DNA from 2 places in the Neobacillus sp. K501 genome. Region 2 is predicted to be linked to the other one. Evidence: riboswitches for the same ligand, from Rfam matches in the RefSeq annotation. Region 2 holds a riboswitch; the other holds the start of a gene.
The links. A riboswitch is a leader RNA that binds a small molecule or an ion and turns the genes downstream of it on or off. The one in region 2 is predicted to bind cyclic di-GMP.

Region 1 (9,958 bases), 200 kb from region 2:
CACAATCTCCTTTACCTTTGGAGTTAACTCACGAAGCTCGTCCACTTTACCTGTTATGTAATATATGTCATCACTAACCTGCTCAAACGTAGTTTTTAGTTTTACAGCCGTTTCTTTTACCTGATCACTGATCTCAGAAGGATGTTTAACTACATAGGAAACTTGTTGATATACTTTTGACACGTTCTTCTTCATCATTTGACGGGTATTTTTATCAAAAAGACTTAATGCACCACCAGCTATTGCTCCGTATAGCATACCTTTCCAAAATTTGTTTTCACTCATATTTTAACCTCTCCTTCGAATACATTTTTATAATTCCTATTTTTTCAATTAAATGAATAGAAAGTTCTCAACATTTATTTTGCGTTAAGCCTGCCTCCAAAAGCAAGGGTTCTCGTCTTTTTTATTTCAAAAATCATACGGAAGATGAAAAACAAGTTAGGATTGACATATACTAGTTTACATGAAAAGATGAAATTAGGAATTCGGAAAGGGTGACGGTATGAATTTATCACAAAAAACCACTGAAAATGTCGAGTATATGATTGAACAAATAAAAGAAAAACTAAAGGTTCTAAACCTCGGTGCCATCAAACCTTCACATTTTGACGAAGAAATGTATGAGGAATTAAAAGAAATTTATGATATGGTCATGAAGAAGCCTTCTTTTAGCCCCAATGAAATGCAAGCTCTAGTGGAAGAACTAGGAAACCTGCGCAAAAACAAGTAAAAACAGATCGAGTATGATCTGTTTTTTTATTCTTGTGCTGTTAAAATGATAGGACCATCCTTTGTAATCGCGATAGTATGCTCATATTGGGCAGAGTACTTACCATCAATTGTCCTTGCCGTCCACCCGTTTGCATCCATCTTCGTTTGATACATTCCGATATTTACCATCGGTTCAATTGTAAACACCATACCTTCTTTAATTCTTGGACCTTTTCCAGGTAAACCGTAATGTGGCACATCTGGCTTTTCATGAATAACCGCTCCGATACCGTGACCAATGAAATCACGTACGACTGATAGGCCTTCTCCTTCAACATACGTTTGGATTGCATGTCCGATATCTCCGATTCGATTACCAGGAACTGCCTGTTCAATCCCTTTATACAACGCTTCTTTCGTTACCTTTAATAAATGCTCCGTCTCATTCGAAACCTTTCCAACAGGATAGGACCAAGCAGAATCAGCCAAACTACCATTATAATTAACCACCATATCAACTGTTACAATATCGCCTTCCTTTAATGGTTCCTTTCTTGGGAAGCCATGACAGATCTCGTCATTAATACTTGCACAGGTGGCATATTTATAACCTTTGTACCCTTTTTGTTCTGGAGTTGCCTGTTGTTTTTCAAGAAAATCATCAACAAACTCATCAATTTCCCAAGTAGTAATCCCCGGTTTAATCATTTTTGCAATTTCTTTATGACATGAAGCGAGAATTTCTCCAGCCTTTTTCATGGCATCAATTTCTCTCTTCGATTTAAGTACAATCATTTTATTCCCTGCCTTTTTTATATTTGTATGAATGATTGGCATTCTTGATAATCTAAGATATTAATAATAATGGATAATACCAAAATACAAAATGGGAGACACTCTTTAATATAGTATCGTTAAAGAGGAATTTTTTCAAAGGGATATCCTCTCTCTTTTTACTTCAATCAATAGATATTTTCCCAAATAGATTTTTCATTTTTAGAATAATAAACATGTTCTTAATATGGAACTTTTCATTTGTTTCTGATAAAATTATTGGAGATAAACTAAAAAGCGGAAGCGCCTTGTCCAGGGGCGACAGGCATAAGACGAGCCGGCGAGAAGGTTGCGCTCTTTAACCTTCTTGACGGATTGGCTTATGACCCGAGCCCCTAGGCGCTGGAGCTAGATTGTAATCAAAGTTTAGATTAATTTATATATTTTTAAAAAATAGGTGTGTGAGACTTATGATCGGTGACCGCGTAAAAAAACTTCGTTTAGAAAAAAAAATGTCTCTATCCGAACTTGCAGAGCAAGCAGGAGTTGCTAAGTCTTATTTAAGCTCTCTTGAAAGAAACCTGCAAAGAAATCCTTCGATTCAGTTTTTAGAAAAAATAGCTTCCGTTTTGCATGTTCCTGTTGACCATTTAATCCATGAACATATAGATAAAGAGGAATTAGATAGTGATTGGATGAATCTTGTTAAAGAGGCTATGAATTCGGGTGTTTCAAAAGAACAATTTCGTGACTTCCTAGAATTTAATAAATGGCGGATAAATCAAAATAATAATGAATAACATGAATATTTAAAAGAAGAAAGCACACTACATCATTTTAGTAGTATGCTTTCTTTTTTCCTATGTATCTTATCCATTGTGAATTAACACCTCTTTTACTTCGTTCCGATGAAGAAATTCTCTAACCAACTCTTGCGTTAGTCCTAACTCTTTTGCTTCTGAAATGAGTGCCAGCCATTCCGTATCCACACCATCAGCCATAATCTCTTTGATTAACATCAAAACTCACTCCCAAAATACATTTTCGTATTCCAGGCAGCCCGGCCATCTTAGCAAGCTTTCTTGCCTTAGATCCTCGGCTTTGCGTCCCTATTTTTCAAAAGGTTTGCCTTTTTCTGAATGAACCCACTTATAGCCAACGGATTATTTTGTCATTTCAATAGGCCTATTTACTCAATCCGAATTACTAAGTTAATTATATATAGTCCCTTTTTTGTAAGTTGTAGTTTTTTGTCAGACAATTCAAATTTTCATACTTTTTAATTATACAATTTCTCCCAAAAATCAACAAAATACTTTTATCATTTCCTGGATGAACCCCTTTGGATGTATTTTTTTTGGAAGAATTATGCAAAATACAATGAACTTAAGTCGAAATTTCTGCAAAACCTCATTGAACAAATTCATAAAAACAAAGATTAATTCTAAAAATATTTGTCTAATTTGTGACAAATATCATATAATAGAAGCACTATTAAAAATAAACGGAATATTAAAAATATTAGCCTGATGGTGGTGAATAATATGACATTTATTCATGTGTTAAATTTCTCAATTCCCATTGCTTTTATTGTGTTTTTTGGTTTTCTACTTGATAAAATGTGCGGTCCTGAAAAGCCAAGAGAAAAAGGTCACGAAGATTAATTGTCTATACATCCGTTTTTCTTTTTTTATCTGTAATAAATACTCCTTGTTTGGGAATGATACATTCGAAGACGAAAGGAGTGTTGATTTTGGCACGTGGAGAACATTTTAACCATAAAAAGAAAAACCATCCTGGAGAATTCCAAAAGGATATCATAAAGGAGAAAAGGTCTGAAGAAGCACCTGGAGACGAAGAGTTTATTGTCACGAGGGAAGCGTTTAAAAATAGAGTCGAAGAGGAATAACAGGGAGTGGCGTACCACTCCCTGTTGTTTATTTTACTTTATCAATAATCTGTATTAGTTTCGTTAAATCCATTTCTTTCAAGACCTCTGCTGCCTTCTCAATATCTTTAGAGAAAATCCGATCCTGCTTGATAGTCGGGACTGCTTCTCTTCCTTTTTCATATAATCTTTTTGTCTGGCTCGCCATTTTCTCTACTCCACGGAATTCCACAGCCTGCATGGCACAAATAAGTTCAATCGCAAGCACCCTTCTTGTGTTTTGAATAATTTGATACGCATGTCTGGATGCGATTGTTCCCATGCTCACATGATCTTCTTGATTAGCAGAGGATGGAATGGAGTCGACACTAGCAGGATGTGCGAGTGTTTTATTTTCCGAAACAAGTGCGGCAGCTGCATATTGCATAATCATCGCTCCGGATTGTAAACCTGGCTCAGGGCTTAAAAACGGAGGTAAATCATTCAATTGTGGATTCACAAGTCTTTCAATTCTCCGTTCCCCAATATTTGCCAGCTCAGCAACAGCAATTTTCATAAAATCCATGGCAAAAGCAATCGGCTGACCATGAAAATTACCACCTGAAATGACCTTTTCTCCATCGTCAAAAATTAATGGATTATCTGTCGCTGCATTCATCTCTATTTCTAATTTTTCCTTTACATAGTCCAATGCTTGCCAAGAAGCCCCATGAACCTGTGGAATGCATCGAAGGGAATAGGCGTCTTGGACCCTGAGCTCTCCCTGCTCTGTCGTTAATAAACTATCACTTAAGTAGCGGCGAATTCTTGCTGCTGTGTCAATCTGCTGCTGATAACCTCTCGCAATATGGACTTCTTCAGCAAAAGCATCGATGATTCCATTCAAGCCTTCCATGGTCATTGAGGCAATTAATTCACTTTCATACGCTAACTGCTCCGCTTCCAAATAGCCAACAACGCCCATTGCCGTCATTGCCTGTGTACCATTAATAAGTGCTAGCCCCTCTTTTGCTTCTAATGTAACGGGAAGAATTCCCTCCTGTTGAAGAGCATAAAGAGAATCCATTCGTTTTCCTTGATAAAATACTTCTCCTTCACCAATTAGAACTAAAGCAAGATGAGAAAGTGGTGCTAAATCACCACTCGCACCAAGAGAACCTTGCTGCGGAATCACAGGGATAATGTCTTTATTCACTAATTCCAAGAGTTTTTCTATTACAAGTGGTCTGATGCCTGAGTAACCTTTTAACAGTGCGTTTGCTCGAAGAAGAACCATGGCTTTCGCAACAATCTCCGGAAAGGGTTCGCCTACACCACATGCATGAGAACGAATTAAATTAAGCTGTAGATCTTGAACATCGCTCTTGTCTATTAACACATCGCTAAATTTTCCAAACCCTGTCGTAATCCCGTAAACCACTTTAGAATCTGCTACAATACGATCCACTGCTGAGCGGCTCTTGGCAACAGCTTCCATGCTTTTATCTGAAGCGCTTACCTTTTGCTTGCGGTATAATACATCCTTCATTTGTTCTAAAGTTAAACTATTTCCCGTTAGTGTGATCATTTCATCTCTCTCCTCTACCACTTTAGTATAATAAAGAAAGAGGCTGGATTCCTTTTCAGATTAGAATAGGAGTCCAGCCTCTTTTATAAATGGATATTGATTTATTTTTCGCTTCCTCATATGGGATCAGTCCATTCAAATTTCTTATTATAGTAATAATTATTGTACGAGAAGAAAAGCTTATTTGTCAATAGAATATTCAGAATTTTAGCACGATAACACTTTAGCACAATAACATATGAAAGATAGAGAAAGGAGGGACGCTTCGCTAGCCCTCCTTTCAAATAGTATTATTCAAACTTCAACCCTTTTAATGCGTCTGCAAATGCATTATTCACTGGCTCTTCATTTTTGTTCTGGTTTTTTAAATACTTTTGCACAGTCCGTTTGTCTACTTTACCAGTAGATTCCTTTTTGCGTCGGGCTTGGAAAGCAGATAATTTTTCACGATATCCACATTTACAGGCGAAGATTTGGCCCTCACCTTCACCACGAAGCTCTAGTTTTTTATGACACTGCGGACAGCGGGCATTCGTTACTCGTGCAACATTTTTACGATGTCCACATTCACGATCTTGGCAAACGAGCATTTTCCCTTTTTTACCGTTTACTTCAAGCATTGGTTTTCCACAGTCTGGGCAATTTTTTGTGGAAATGTTATCGTGCTTGTATTTTTTATTACTCGCTTTAATTTCAGAAACGATTTCTTTTGTGTAGTTTTTCATTTCACGAATAAAAACATCTTTTTTCAACTTCCCTTGAGCAATCTGCTCAAGCTTTTGTTCCCATTCAGCCGTTAAAGTAGGAGATTTTAGTTCTTCAGGAACTAAATCTAATAATTGACGACCTTTTGAAGTAATATGAATATCTTTGCCACGCTTTTCAATTAGGAAGGAATTGAATAACTTTTCAATAATGTCTGCACGTGTGGCAACAGTACCAAGTCCCCCCGTCGATTTTAACGTCTCTGCTAATTGTTTATTTTTTGTATCCATATACTTTGTTGGATTTTCCATTGCCGAAAGCAATGTCGCTTCATTAAATCGTGCCGGCGGATTCGTTTGACCTGACGTTTGCGCGATTAATTTCACGTTTAATGTATCGCCTTTTTCGATTCGAGGTAAAATCTGTTCTTTCAGCTCATCAGCTGATTCTTCCTCTTCAAAGCGATTTTCGTATACTTCTTTCCAACCGTTTGATAAAATCGTTTTTCCTCTCGCAACGAAATTCTCATCCCCAATTTTCGCACGCAGCGTTAATTGCTCGTACTCAAATGCTGGGAATAAAACCGCTAAAAATCGTTTGACGACTAAGTCATAGATTTTGCGTTCTTTATCCGAGAACGCCGAAAAGTTTACATAGCTTTCAGTAGGAATAATCGCATGATGGTCTGATACCTTACTGTCATCCACAAATGCTTTTGTACTTTTGATCGGCTTTTTTAAGATCTTATTTACAAGTGAACGATATTCTCCACCACCACATGCTTTCAATCGTTCCGGAAGCGTCCCTACAATATCTGAAGAGATATAACGGGAATCCGTACGAGGATATGTTAACACTTTATGCTGCTCATACAGCTTCTGCATGATATTTAATGTTTCCTTTGCGGAATATCCAAATATTTTGTTTGCATCACGTTGAAGTTCTGTTAAGTCATAGAGACCAGGTGAAAAAGATTTCTTAGGCTTTTTCTCAATTTCTGTTACAACCGCATTCCGTTTGCCTAATATTTTCACAATCGAATCGATTTTATCTTTATCAAAACTGCGGCCGTTTCCTTTTACATCCTGCCAAGTAAGCTTTAAATTATCCGTAGTATGGGCTTCAATACCATAATAGACCTGAGCTCTGAAATTTTTGATTTCGTCCTCACGTGCTGCAATCATCGCTACGGTCGGTGTTTGGACTCGGCCACAGTTTAACTGGGCATTGAATCTCGTTGTTAAGGCTCGTGTTGCGTTCAGCCCGATATACCAGTCCGCTTCTGAACGTGCAACAGCCGATGCATATAAATTTTCATAAGCTTTACCAGGCTTCAAGTTGGCAAAACCGTCTTTAATCGCTTTATCTGTAACAGATGAGATCCAAAGACGCTTAATCGGTTTATTGACTTTAGCCTTATCAATAATCCATCGTGCAACCAGCTCCCCCTCTCTACCTGCATCTGTAGCAACGATGAATTCATTGACATCATTTCTAGTCAGTTGACTTTTAACAGCATTGAACTGTTTTCCTGTCTGCTTAATGACGGTCAATTTCAATCGCTCAGGCAGCATCGGAAGATCTTCTAAATTCCATGTTTTATATTTCATATCGTAGTTTTCTGGGTCTGCAAGTGTGACTAGGTGACCTAATGCCCAGGTCACGATATATTTATCACCTTCTAAAAATCCATTGCCTTTTTTAGTACATTTAAGAACACGTGCAATATCACGTGCGACAGAGGGTTTTTCTGCAATTACAACACTTTTTGCCATCTTTTAAACATCCTTTCAAAATTCCATAAGTTAACTATAGCATACGTACACAATCGAATCAGTTTTTCTGATGACTCAAAGATGAGACCGCATTCATATTTCTTGTATTTTCTTCCATAAGGATAGTATGATGAAAAAGTTATGAAATTAGAAATGGGGACTTTCAACATGAGAATTAGAGACTGGGATCCTAATTTAAAGGTTCGCTTGTTTAGTGAAGCGATGATGAATATCACCTTTTGGATGTTTTTTCCATTTTTGACGATTTATTTTGCAGACGAATTTGGTAAAAGTAAAGCAGGGTTTTTATTAGTATTTTCACAGCTTTTTTCAGTACTCGCCAATCTGATGGGAGGATATTGCGCGGATCGATTCGGCCGAAAAAGGATGATGGTTCTATCCGCTATCGGGCAGGGACTTTCATTTTTAGCTTTTGCCGCTGCTAGTTCACCTTTACTAAATTCACCATGGATAGGGTTTATTTCCTTTGCAGTTGCCGGTGTATTTGGTTCCTTCTACTGGCCTGCAAGCCAGGCAATGGTAGCCGATGTTGTCGATGAGAAAAACCGCAGCAGTGTATTTGCCATTTTTTATACTTCTATTAATATTGCGGTTGTCATTGGTCCGATTATTGGAGCCATTTTTTATGTCCAATACCGGTTCCAACTTCTACTCATTGCCGGCATTGTTTGTATCTTACTTGGATTCATCCTTGCAAAATGGACAAGAGAAACGGTACCGGTACAAAAAGTGACGGCGATTGATGGTGATCGCAAATGGTACTATTTCCTCCTCAATCAGATTAAGGATTATTCCTTAATTATTAAGGATCGAACTTTTTTGTTATTTATCATTGCCGGGGTATTAGCAGGTCAGACTTTTATGCAGCTAGATTTATTATTTCCTGTTTATATGAAAGATGTCATTGAACAGCAGACCATCTTTTCCATCGGTGAGTGGTCGTTTACGGTCAAAGGAGAGCAAGCCTTTGGAATTGTTCTTGCTGAGAACGGATTCCTCGTTGCCTTACTAACCGTTATGGTAACGAAATGGATGGATCAGTTCAAAGAGCGGAATGTTTTTGTTCTTTCGTCTGTGGTTTATGCGATATCGATTGTTCTCTTTAGCCAAACTCATTGGATATGGGGATTCATTTTAGCGATGGCTGTTTTCACATTTGCTGAATTAATGGGCGCTGGTATTCAACAAAGCTTTGTTAGTAAACTAGCACCTGAACATATGCGAGGGCAATATTTTGCAGCTGCGTCTTTACGATTCACCATCAGTAGAACCATTGCCCCCTTATCTATTCCCTTAACCGTCGGGATCGGATATGGATGGACATTTTTTGTACTTACTCTACTTGCACTAGCAAGCGCCGCAATTTATTGGCTAATGTTTCACTTATTTGAAAAGAAATCAGCGATGGGATCCTAAAAGGGATCCTTTTTTCGTTCAAAAACTTTTTGAAAAATTGTACTAAATTGTTCACATTTATGTCTTTTAATATTATAATTATGTTGTAGAGGTTTTCTATTATAAGGACGGTGGTATAGGTGGAACTATCACATTTTATGTCTCCTACTTCATTATCAGGTATTATTACATTTCTAGTATTATTTTCTGCAGGTGTTTATTTTAATATAAAAGTATACGGAAGCAAATTACAGTAGAGAGCGGAATCTCTACTATTTTTTTGGCTTTTTTTCTATAAAAAAGTTACAATTAACTACGAAGATTCTGACAAAGGAGATTTTATCATGAGTGAATTCAAAAAGAACCTTGAGAAATACGCTGAACTGGCCGTAAAGGTTGGAGTAAATATTCAAAAAGGGCAAACATTAGTGGTTACGGCTACTTTGGATGCAGTTGGCTTTGTCCGTCTCGTAGTTAAGAGTGCCTACGAAGCTGGTGCGAAGAATGTGGTTGTAAACTGGAATGACGACGTCGTATCAAGAACAAAGTACGACCTTGCCCCAGATGATGCCTTCAATGAATATCCTGTCTGGCGTGCCAAAGAACAAGAGGAATTAGCTGAACAGGGTGCTGCCTTTATGTCCATTGTTTCTGCAAGCCCTGACCTATTAAAGGGTGTGAATCCTGACCGAATTGCCAATTTCCAAAAAGCAACTGGAAAAGCATTAACTAAATTCCGCCAAGCTATCCAATCAGATAAGGTTAGCTGGACGGTTATTGCCGCTGCATCTCCTGCTTGGGCTGCCAAGGTATTCCCTGATGCCCCAAAGGAAGATCAAGTTTCATTACTTTGGGAAGCCATCTTTAAAGCTACTAGAGTGGACGTTGATAACCCAGTAGAAGCTTGGAAAAAGCATGATGAAACTCTTCATGAAAAAGTACACTATTTAAACGAAAAGCGTTACGCAAAACTTCATTATAGAGCACCAGGAACCGACTTAACTGTCGAACTCCCGAAAAATCATATCTGGGTGGGAGCCGGCAGTGTAAATGAAAATGGTGTTGAATTTATGGCCAATATGCCGACTGAGGAAGTATTCACTGTTCCTTATCGAACGG
Region 2 (10,700 bases):
CGGATGTTATTCAACACAGCTTGTATGCAGTAGTGTTTTCATTTATTCTAGTCACTATTTTTGACACAACAGGGACAATGATTGGAGTTGCAAACCAAGCTGGGTTAATAAAGAATGGCAAATTACCAGGTGCCCGTCAGGCTTTACTATCTGATTCGGTTGCCACAGCAGTCGGTGCCATGTTTGGGACAAGTCCAACTACAGCCTACATTGAATCAACTTCAGGGGTAGCAGCTGGTGGTCGAACAGGACTAACCTCTCTTACTGTCTCAGTTTTGTTCATTCTTTCTGCCTTCTTTGGCCCACTGGTCAGCGCTGTTTCCGGGATATCAGCAATTACGGCACCTGCTCTAATTATTGTTGGCAGCATGATGATGGGCAGCATTGCAAAAATCCGCTGGAATGAGCTTGATGAAGCCTTTCCTGCCTTCCTGGTAATTTTAAGTATGCCACTGACTTCAAGCATAGCAACTGGAATTGCTCTAGGATTTATCAGCTATCCACTTTTAAAAATCGTAAAAGGAAACTGGCGCGAGGTACATCCACTTGTATATGTTTTCGCCGTTTTGTTCTTTTACCAGCTTGCCTTTTTACCACATTAAATGAAAATTAAGAAAGGCCGGAGCACCGGCCTTTTTTAGTCTATATAACACACCTTATTCCGCCCGAGTTTTTTGGACTTGTATAACCCATTGTCAGCACGGTTTAACAAAGTATCTTGCGAGTCACCTGGTTGTGAATGAGTCACACCAAAGCTTCCAGTAATACTTCCTACTCCATTAAAATGGTTGGTTTCTATGACACTTCTTAGATGTTCTGCAAGTTTGGCAGCATCCTTACCTGTTATATTAGAAATGATGATAAACTCTTCCCCGCCCCAACGGCCAAAGAGCTCTTGTTCTGATAGTTGGCTTCGAACCAATTCGGCAAGCTCGACTAAGACTTCGTCACCGACCTTATGTCCATAGTTATCATTGACTGCCTTAAAATGGTCAATATCAAAAAAGATGATGGAGAAGTGCTCTCCCTTTTCACGAAAAGCTTTCAGATTTATTTCAAGCCATACATCAATTTGGAGCCGGTTGGCGATTCTCGTTAAGGAATCGATAAAGGCATACTTCTTAAACATTTCCAAATCAGCATAAGTCTTAAATATATGCTGCGCATAATAAAGAACAATGATATAAACTAAATTGGCCAAGTAATACTGCCCAAGGGAATCAATCGATTCCGAAGAAAGACTATAAAAATACAAGATACCGATTACAAAGTTAATGATAAAAATCATAATCGAGAAATACAGTCCACGTCTAGTTCCGAGGATTAAGAAAAATAACAGTATGATCATCGGCATCCAAATAATAAAATCCCCAAGAGAACCACCTGATACTGCGATATAATTTCGGACCACATCAAAAAATGTCACTACTTGATAAACACTGATTAATACCAAACTAGAATATTCAGCAAAACGGATGTAACATCTTTTGAAAATAAAAACCCAGCAAATGATAAACCAAATCGAGAGTGTAGTATTAATCGTAAAATCAAACTTACTGGAAATATCTATATTTTGCAGAAGTGTATTAATAATGAGTGCCATGACAATACAAGGTCCAATCCAAAGAAAAATACTTCTCTTCAGTTCATCGAATGATTCCAATTTCCTATTCAAAGATGCTTCATCTCCCAAACTAATCTCAATCGATTAGCCCCGTCCACACGGCAGCTGGCTGGCATATTCACACACCCTGTGAATTTAGCCCCTATAGCTTTGCGCCTCTATTTTTCAACAGATTTGCCCTATCGATTTTATGCAAAAAAAGCAGTACCCCCAACAAAGGTCACTGCTACGATCCTTTTTCTTTACAACGATTATACCATCGATTTCATTGGTATTGCTATAATGGAATTTCTGTAAATAAAGTATTATTGTATAGATGTCGGATGTGTACCCTGATTTCCTTCCTCACCAGAATAAGATAAGTGCAGAGGGGTAAGATAAAAATAAAAAGGAATTTCTAATGATTGGACTAATGCTTGCGGTGATCATTTTTAATTTTATAGCATTCAAAACCAATAGAAAGCTCACGGGGAATCAAATTGTTCATATCTGGTCATTCACAATTGCCTTTCAGGTTATTTTCGATATAATAGTGGAATTCAAATATCATGGTTATTGGTACTTCGAAAAAGAAATCGATTGGAAGGGACTCATTGCCCATTTAATTTTAATCCCCCCTGTTAATATGATATTTTTAAATTGGTATCCACATAAAGGTACTTTTTTAAAACAACTATTTTTCTTTATCCTATTTGTTATTGCTATTTTACTTTACGAAATGGCTACCCTGCTTCCTGAACCGTGGGGATATTTCCATTATGGCTGGTGGGAGATTTGGCATGCGGCCATTGCAGATCCTATTCTCTTGCTCATTTTACTACTTTATTATAAGTGGATTTGCAGCCTGGAGAAAAAAGCTGTTCAGGGTTATCGACCATAGCGCCTTTTCCGATTTGGACAAGTGAATGCCGTTTTTAGTTTTATGACATTGTACATGAGTTTTGCCTGCCTGCCTTTTTGCGTGCGGGCATTTATTTTTGGCCGGAGACACTCAAGAAATTGCTCATCGCAGTAACAGCTTGGAATTCCTCTTTTTAGGCAGCGATCATGTTTATAACAGCAAGCATCAACATCATTTACCGGTGCACCCGGACCGCTGCATCCCGGACCACACCATCGATAACCTGGAAATATACAAAATTTTGCCCCTTTCATTATCAGCCACTCCTTAATTGTCTTTCTACATTAATATGAAGGTATCCGATGAAATGGGACAAACTTGGTGAAAATATATGATGATATGAACAAAGAGGAAATCAGCACGATTTCCTCTAAAATTTAAAAATTTTTGCTAAAGTTTTTAGAGATTCTGGACTGCAGAAGTTTCCGAAATGATCTTTAAGCAGCATTTTTGCCTCTTCCTGAGTGATTTCTTTTTGTGCAATATTATGATTTTCAATCCAATAGGTTATGGTTTCAAAAGAGGTACTGCTCCAGCCATTTTTTTCTCCCAAAGAGTTTGTTTTCTCTTTGGTACCTGAAACCACTATATCCATAGAGCCTTGTAATTCTAATAAGCCGTTATCAAATGCTTTTTTCTTTTCTTTCTCCTTCATACCTGCTTTTGATCGCAAAACCCTTGTATCGATCCCCTCTTCCTCACTGATAAGAGTAAACAATTCTAGTGCTTCCCTTGACATAAGGCCGTCTGCATATCGTTGTTTGACTGATTGCTCCGACCCCAAAACGGCTCTTGCCAATGGCAATAGTTCACTGGAAATGAATACAGATTTCTTTTTAACAAACTTCCCATATGCAGCCACTCCATCCGCTGAAAAACGAGTGCGCCATAACCAAGGGTCGAATTCTGAATCTGAATGCCAGTGTTCATGCATTGTCATACTACCCAATGAAGGATAATTCGGTATTAATGGTGCCAATGGCAGAAAACCAATCTCCTTAATAACCGCTACCGCTTCTTCATAGGTTTGAATCTTATATTCCTGCATCCCAACCATTCTCCCTTTTTTCGAATAAAAATTTTCTTTTAGTAATACTTCTCTATTCATCTCCTATTCCCCTTTCACCTAATCACAGCATGGTCTATTTAAAAAATTCCATGTTTGTCCAATCACAATTTTTGGGACATGCATATTTTAGTGGTATGAGTGAGAAAGGAGGGAAACAATATGTCTAGAAGACAACGTTTTGATAACGATGATGTTGCAGGTGTAAGCGATCAAAATGAAAGAAGACATCGTGATGACAACGATGTAGCGGGCGTATCTGATCGTAATAATGGAAGAAGAATTGTAATTAATGCAGATGAGGTAATTATCCGTGCAGATCGTGTGATTATTATTGATGAGGATGACAGAAGAAAACGTGACCGTGACGATCGCAGAGACGATCGCAGAGACGATCGCAGAGATGATAGAAGACCATTTTGGTGGTTCTAACAGTTAAATTCTTCACGCGTAAGCAAGCAGCCCTACATAAAACGGCTGCTTGTTTTTTTAGCCAAAATTTTTAAAATTATGGTAAATTATAGTTATAAATAATAGAAATGGGGAGCAACTATGTTAGAGATATTTCCAGTCTATATGTCAGCCTTCGATCACGATAGAACCGTCCGTGTCTATCTCCCATCCAACTACGATCAAAACAACAAATATTATCCCGTTTTATATATGCATGATGGACAAAATGTTTTTGAAGACGAAGGTGCAATTAAAGGTGTTTCACTCGGAATGAAAGATTATTTAGATCAAAATAAATGGGAGATTATTGTTGTTGCCATTGATATAAATGCCGAAGGAGAAGAACGGATAAATGAATACTGCCCTTGGATGCACGGTGAAACGGCAAATAAAATACTAGGATATCATTGCACGGCCAGCGGCAAAGGGGAAGCGTATATAGACTTTATCATCCAGGAGCTAAAACCATTGGTTGATCGCAAATATCGAACCCTCCCGGATCAAACCTCAATGGCAGGAATTTCCTTAGGTGGATTAATCTCTACATATGCAGCGTGCCGTTATCCTCATGTTTTTAAAAGAATCGCAGCCCTGTCACCAGGTTATTATCGAAACCAAGAAGAAATAGAGAGCTTCATTCGAAAGTCTGATTTATCGGCAATAGACAGATTCTATATGGACTTTGGAACGAACGAAGCTGGCGAAGAAAATGAGCTGTTTATGGGTTTGATTACTGGAGTGTATGAATTACTCAGTGAAAAAATTGAAAATACTACGTTTCAAACTATCCCAAATGCCGAACACCATTATACTTTTTTTAGGAAAAGAGTTCCTGAGTTGCTTTCCTATTTATACGATGAGAAAGGTATGGCTGATTAATAGCCATACCTTTCTTACTAGATAAGTATATATTCCGCAGCTGAACCCGGAGGCTTCCGCTCCTGGAACTAAAACGGTTTAGTAATCATTAAGGCAATAATGATGATAAAAATTACATTTTCAAGGTTTTCATATTTGAAAAGCACCTTTGACAGCTTTTGATACTCTTCGGGAATATCCTCACCTTGATGGGATTCTAATAGCGCTTTAACTGGACGAGATCTTGGTGAGAGCACAATGGGCCCAATCGCTAAGGCAGCTAAAAAGAGGACTAGGCTTGTGACATACCAGCCCATCCGGAACAAACTTGGATTGAGTATCCCCATAAGTAATCCTGAAATTAATAAAAGCGTCCCGCCAATCATGACAAATATATGCAACCGATGTCTGATTGCATAGGAATGTCTTAGTTCCGTCATCGTATTCCCTGATTTTACAACGGTTGTTAAAATAAAGCCCGGTCCCATTCCTATTATCGCAGAAAAAATGTGGATAAAAACCAGGATCTTATAGAAAGTAATCATGAAAGTAACCCCCAATCTTCCCCTAACATTTTATCATAACAAAGGTGGAAAAGGTTTGAATGTACGTTTACTGTCAAAAAATTGCCGTTTATTAATGGTATAATAATAGAAAGAAATACCTGAAAGGCGGCAGTCCGAATTGAAAAGTCTCATTAAATTTCTCTATATTATAATCGGATTAGTTTCCCTCGTTTTTGGGGTTATGGGAATATTTCTACCAGTTCTCCCAACTACGCCCCTTTTACTATTGGCCTCGTTCTGTTTTATGAAAGGGTCGGAACGATTTGAGATCTGGTTTAAAGGAACCCAACTCTATAAAAAGCATTTAGAAAGCTTTGTAAAAGAAAAATCGATGACCTTAAAGCAGAAACTTACCTTGTTATTATTTGCTGATGCGATGATCATCATGGCAATGATAATGGTTGATAAACTTTTTGTCAGAATTATGCTTCTGGGTGTCATCATTTATAAATATTATTATTTTATTACCAAAATAAAAACCATACCTTCTACACAAAAAACCACGTAAAAAGGGAGCTGCCATTGCAGTTCCCTTTTTGCTACTCGCTTTTATTATTGTTAATCGCTGCTATTAGTGCATCCAGCTTATCATTTCGTTGTTGGTCTAATTTGGTTTTTTCATTCATGAACTTTATGACTCTTACAATAAAATAAATGGTGAACCCGAGAATAACCAAATAAATAATAAAAGGAATAAAAGCAAAAAGACCAAACATACCGATATCCATCATGGAAAATCCCCTAACATTGTAAAGTTATACCAATAGTATACATGATGTTCAACCATTAGTATCTATAAATGTAAAACCATATGCTCATCCGTATAATAGACACCATTCATCTTCATCGCTTTTTCCTCTACTCCAAAAACTTTAAACCCTAGTTTAAGATAAAGTCCTTTTGCTTTTTCATTGCTCGCCATAACAGATAAATTAATTTTCTCGATGATATCCAGCGATTTTGCCTTGTTAATGGCTTCCGTCATCAAAGCTTTTCCAACACCTAATTGTTGTTTCTTTGGAGTGACATACATCGCAAAGATATTGGAGCGGTGCTGGATTTTTTCTGCTTGCTCGTGAAGCAAGGTAACAACGCCAATTAGCTCCGTTCCATCGAAAGCTCCAAACGTATAATTTCCTTTTGCAGTAAAATTTTGAGCAACCTGTTCAATCGGATTTTTTCTTTTTATCGCATCTTCATAGCTGGTTAAAAATGCTTCTGGATTTTCCTTTAAAGCCTCTAATCTTAATGCCCAGTAGCACTCTGCATCCGCAGCAGTCAATTGTCTAATCTCCATCTTCATCCCCCTCACTTACATATAAATATAGGCTAAAAGTCTAATAGTATGCAAGATTCAGAAAAAATCAAAAGGAGCCCCTATGCATCATCCCCCTTTCTTCCCTTTAAAATATCGCGAATGATTTCTAGATGAAAGGCAGCCCATGCTTTTTCACGAAAATGGAGAATGACCACAAAGGTAAGGGTAAATAAGTAGATAAGGCAGAAGGCGGCCCAGAGAAAACTGCCATCCTTAAAGAGCAGCTCCTGCAATTGTTTTGAAAACAGAAAGAAAAACCAAGGGATCGAAGTGACAAAAATCGGTATGATCCCTGAGCCATTCTTTTCTTTCAGGATCCGATAATATATTAATTGTAACGTTGGGCTGTCAATCGCTTGATAAAATTTTTGAATTTCTTCAATTTCCATCATTTCCTTTAAATCTGTGATGGAGCGATGATCAGCTGCTGTTTTTTTTAGGTGAAGATAAACTTTATGGGCATCCCCGCGCAACGAAAACACTGTACCATCCCTCCTGAGTGATTACTGCATCCCTTGGTTAACATTTCCTGACTTTGAGTGATTTTTGATTTTATCAATAATGAAAGTAAAAAGTGGGATAATTAGCCCCATGATCAATGCATAGGGATTCCAGTAAGTGCTGTCCCAATGGCTCATATACGAGACATTTGGATAGACAACCGTTGAAAACATAACAGTTAAGATCCCTATTGGAATCACGAGAAAGCGGTAATCCTTCACCTCTACAATCTGCGCGAAACCAATGACACAGGCATAAAAGTAAACAGTTGTTTTAAAAAAAATCGAGAGAATCCACATACTGGCCATCACCGACTCAATCCTTTGAATGATGTCAAAAGCACTTACGGATTTTGCAAGAACATAGCTAGGAAACATTTGCCTAGCTGAGGTGGAAGCACCAAGTACCAAAATACATAATAGAATGATGACCCCCACAATAAACGCTCCTAGAATCGATCCAATAATAAAGTTCCATTTAATCCGATCCCTCCGGTTAATATTCATCGGGATAATCATAAGAAAAACGACTAAGGGAAATCCAGCAATCCCGATAAAGTCAAGAGCCGCTGATAAATGTTCGCTTAAGCTTGCTTCGTATAAGGGACTTATCCTCTCAAGCTTCAGTTTTGGTAATAATAGCAGTGATAATGCAGTTAAAAGAAAAATAAACCACGGAAAAAGGAGCTCTCCAGTTCGAGCAAAAACCTCAATCCCCGCGCGGACGACCACCATAACAAGGACCGCGAGCATGAGATTAAGCATTTCGATTGGAGTTCTTGTTAAGATTTGAGTAGTTGTGAAATTACCGAAATAATAGAGCAGCGTAGTTGCTCCTATAAAAGAAAAATAAACATAAGTAAGACCGATCATTTTACCAAGTACTTTTCCGTAGACTCTTTGCAGGTATTGAATATATGTTTCTTTTTTCATCGCTCTGCTGCAAACCACGAAAAAGTAACCTATTAACGCACACCCGGCAATCCCTATTAGAGCAGAAAGCCAGGCATCTTGATTGGATTTAGCTGTCATTGTTGCTGGAATCACAAGAATGGTGGTTCCCGTTGTAAAAAATATCGTTAAGATGCTAAGCTCAAGCGGGCTAATCCTAGCTTTTTCTTCCAAATTGAAACCTCCTCCCTCATTTAATATTCTTCGCAAACATTTTATTTACAGGTTCCATGGTAATCGAAATTAGTTCTAATGGATTTGGAATTGGTAGGTGGTTAACCTGTGCAATTCCAATTCCAGTGATAAAGAGCATGAGAAATGTAAATATCCAGATCTCCCGTCTTAGCTTATCTTTTGCCAATTGGTGAATATGAAAATAGGAAATCACGCTAAAAATGACAATTAAACCGAAGCTTTTAAGCATATTTTCTTACTCCTTCTTCAACTCATTATGAAACGGATCAGAAATGGTCCCGATACGTCTTAATTCAATATTGCTGTTTACAGTTACAGGAACCTCTGGAAACATTTCACCCCAATTTTCCTCCAGCCTTTCCCACTCCTTCGGTTCGTCTTTGTGAATCCAATCTCCAAAACCAAAAATATCAGATTTATAATCTTCCTGTGCTTTACGAATCACTTTTTGAACAACCTCTTTTATTTCGTTGTTCATTTGCTCGGTAATTTCAGAAAATGTCCCTTCATTGAGTAAATCAAGCTTTATATTTACTTCACCCACATTGGCTTCGCCAGAGATATTTACTACAAACCTAGGCATTCCGTTCTTAATCGTTGGCTTGATATTCGTTTTGGTTTTTACCAATTCAACCGCTACTTTTCCATCATCAACCTCCGTAACGATGACCGTGCTCTCAACATTACCTTTGATATAATTGAGTCCTTTACTTTCTTGTTCATCTAACCAGCCGACTAACTTATTTTCATGAAATACGGCAATTCCAGAAAATCCAAGCAATGCTTTTGGTGAAAGGCTCTCAACATTTGCTTTGGTCAATCCAGACTTTGGATCACCCCGAATCGTAACACCTGTTAAGGTTGGCTGAATTCCGGTATTAACAATTTCATCAATTAAATCATTTAAATTTACTTTGGAGATTGCAGAATAGGATTCGGCTGCATCTTCGAGTGTGTAGAATAATTTATTCGCTGGAATTTTCTCTAGGCTAGTAAGAACTTTAAGGATCTCCTCTGCTTTAACTTCTTTTGAGATAACTAGATAAAAATCTGTCCTTAGCTCTGGCTCTCTCGATAATAAATCGAGCGCATCATAAATTCCTTCTTTCCCTACTTTTTCTCCGATTACAACCATCCTTAGATGGGCAAGGTACACTTTTCTTGGGGTGATTTTCGTTAACTTCCGTATTGCTTCCAACAACATTCTTCCCTTTGCCGTAAAGGTTGTGACGGGAGTATCATAACCTGCTCCGCCGCCAATGGCTGAAGCATTTTCTTTTGGATTAAGGATCTGTGCAGAAACAATGTATTCTCCCTCTTCATTAATATCTATTCCAAGGGCTACCGCTATCGCTAGTTCCGTTGTTTCTCGGCGATTCCAACAACCAGTCAACAACGCTAGCAATAATATGGCAATTAGGATGATTCGAAATGTTTTTCTCATAAGACACCCCTACTTTCGGACTTTTGGTTTGGGTGTAGGGTTATTTTGTTCCCTAATCGTATTATTCTGATTAATTAAACGTGGCCGAGAAAACATCCCCCACCAAGGCACTCGAAAGAACACGTCCTTTTGGTCCTGCAAAATGAAGGGAGCAGCCGGAGACGTGTAGGGTACACCGAATGACCGGAGGGTAGATAAATGAACGCAAAGTAATATTAATCCGAACATTACGCCGACTAGTCCAAAAGCTGCAGACAGAGTCATCATCCCAAAACGCAGGATACGAACGGTTGTCGCCAAGTTAATTGCCGGGAAACAAAAATTAGCAATCGCTGTTAAAGAAACAACGATGACCATTGCCGATGAGACAAGCCCTGCTTGTACTGCGGCCTGACCTAACACCAATGCCCCAACAATACTCATTGCCTGTCCCACCGCTCTCGGCATTCTTACACCGGCTTCGCGTAAAATTTCAAAACAAACTTCCATAATTAATGCTTCCAAAAAAGCTGGAAAGGGTACTCCTTCACGCTGCGCAGCAATCCCAATCAATAAGGTAGTGGGCAGCATTTCTTGATGATAGGTTAAAACAGCGATATACAACGATGGCGCCAACAAAGCAAGGAAAAAACAGAAAAATCGCAGCATTCGCAGTAATGTGGCAATATCAGCCCGTTGGTAATAATCTTCACTTGCCTGAAAAAACTCAACGATTAAGCTGGGAACAACGATCACAAACGGAGAACCGTCAACAAAAATTGCCACTCTCCCCTCAACCAACTTTCCCGCCACAGCATCAGGACGTTCGGTACTAAATATGGTTG

Region 1: linked by a shared signal. The riboswitch ahead of sinI (DNA-binding anti-repressor SinI) and the one ahead of ACWM35_RS17175 (GGDEF domain-containing protein) in region 2 are both predicted to bind cyclic di-GMP.

What each region holds. Positions count from the first base shown of each region.
Region 1 is NZ_JBSLYA010000007.1:85,340-95,297, forward strand. It holds gene ACWM35_RS16175 (YtxH domain-containing protein) at 1-285, opposite strand, end outside; gene ACWM35_RS16180 (DUF1128 domain-containing protein) at 506-733, shown strand; gene map (type I methionyl aminopeptidase) at 760-1,509, opposite strand; gene ACWM35_RS16190 (helix-turn-helix domain-containing protein) at 1,959-2,288, shown strand; gene sinI (DNA-binding anti-repressor SinI) at 2,358-2,507, opposite strand; cyclic di-GMP riboswitch class I at 2,540-2,628, opposite strand; gene ACWM35_RS16200 (hypothetical protein) at 3,242-3,397, shown strand; gene hutH (histidine ammonia-lyase) at 3,426-4,943, opposite strand; gene ACWM35_RS16210 (DNA topoisomerase III) at 5,234-7,423, opposite strand; gene ACWM35_RS16215 (MDR family MFS transporter) at 7,592-8,860, shown strand; gene ACWM35_RS16220 (aminopeptidase) at 9,184-9,958, shown strand, end outside.
Region 2 is NZ_JBSLYA010000007.1:280,285-290,984, forward strand. It holds gene ACWM35_RS17170 (NCS2 family permease) at 1-602, shown strand, start outside; gene ACWM35_RS17175 (GGDEF domain-containing protein) at 638-1,675, opposite strand; cyclic di-GMP riboswitch class I at 1,722-1,813, opposite strand; gene ACWM35_RS17180 (hypothetical protein) at 2,025-2,504, shown strand; gene ACWM35_RS17185 (phospholipase) at 2,492-2,779, opposite strand; gene ACWM35_RS17190 (AlkZ-related protein) at 2,896-3,633, opposite strand; gene ACWM35_RS17195 (hypothetical protein) at 3,754-4,023, shown strand; gene ACWM35_RS17200 (alpha/beta hydrolase) at 4,144-4,923, shown strand; gene ACWM35_RS17205 (DUF2269 family protein) at 4,992-5,447, opposite strand; gene ACWM35_RS17210 (YbaN family protein) at 5,587-5,976, shown strand; gene ACWM35_RS17215 (hypothetical protein) at 6,008-6,199, opposite strand; gene ACWM35_RS17220 (N-acetyltransferase family protein) at 6,262-6,765, opposite strand; gene ACWM35_RS17225 (hypothetical protein) at 6,846-7,268, opposite strand; gene ACWM35_RS17230 (GerAB/ArcD/ProY family transporter) at 7,290-8,411, opposite strand; gene ACWM35_RS17235 (hypothetical protein) at 8,428-8,661, opposite strand; gene ACWM35_RS17240 (Ger(x)C family spore germination protein) at 8,668-9,876, opposite strand; gene ACWM35_RS17245 (spore germination protein) at 9,886-10,700, opposite strand, start outside.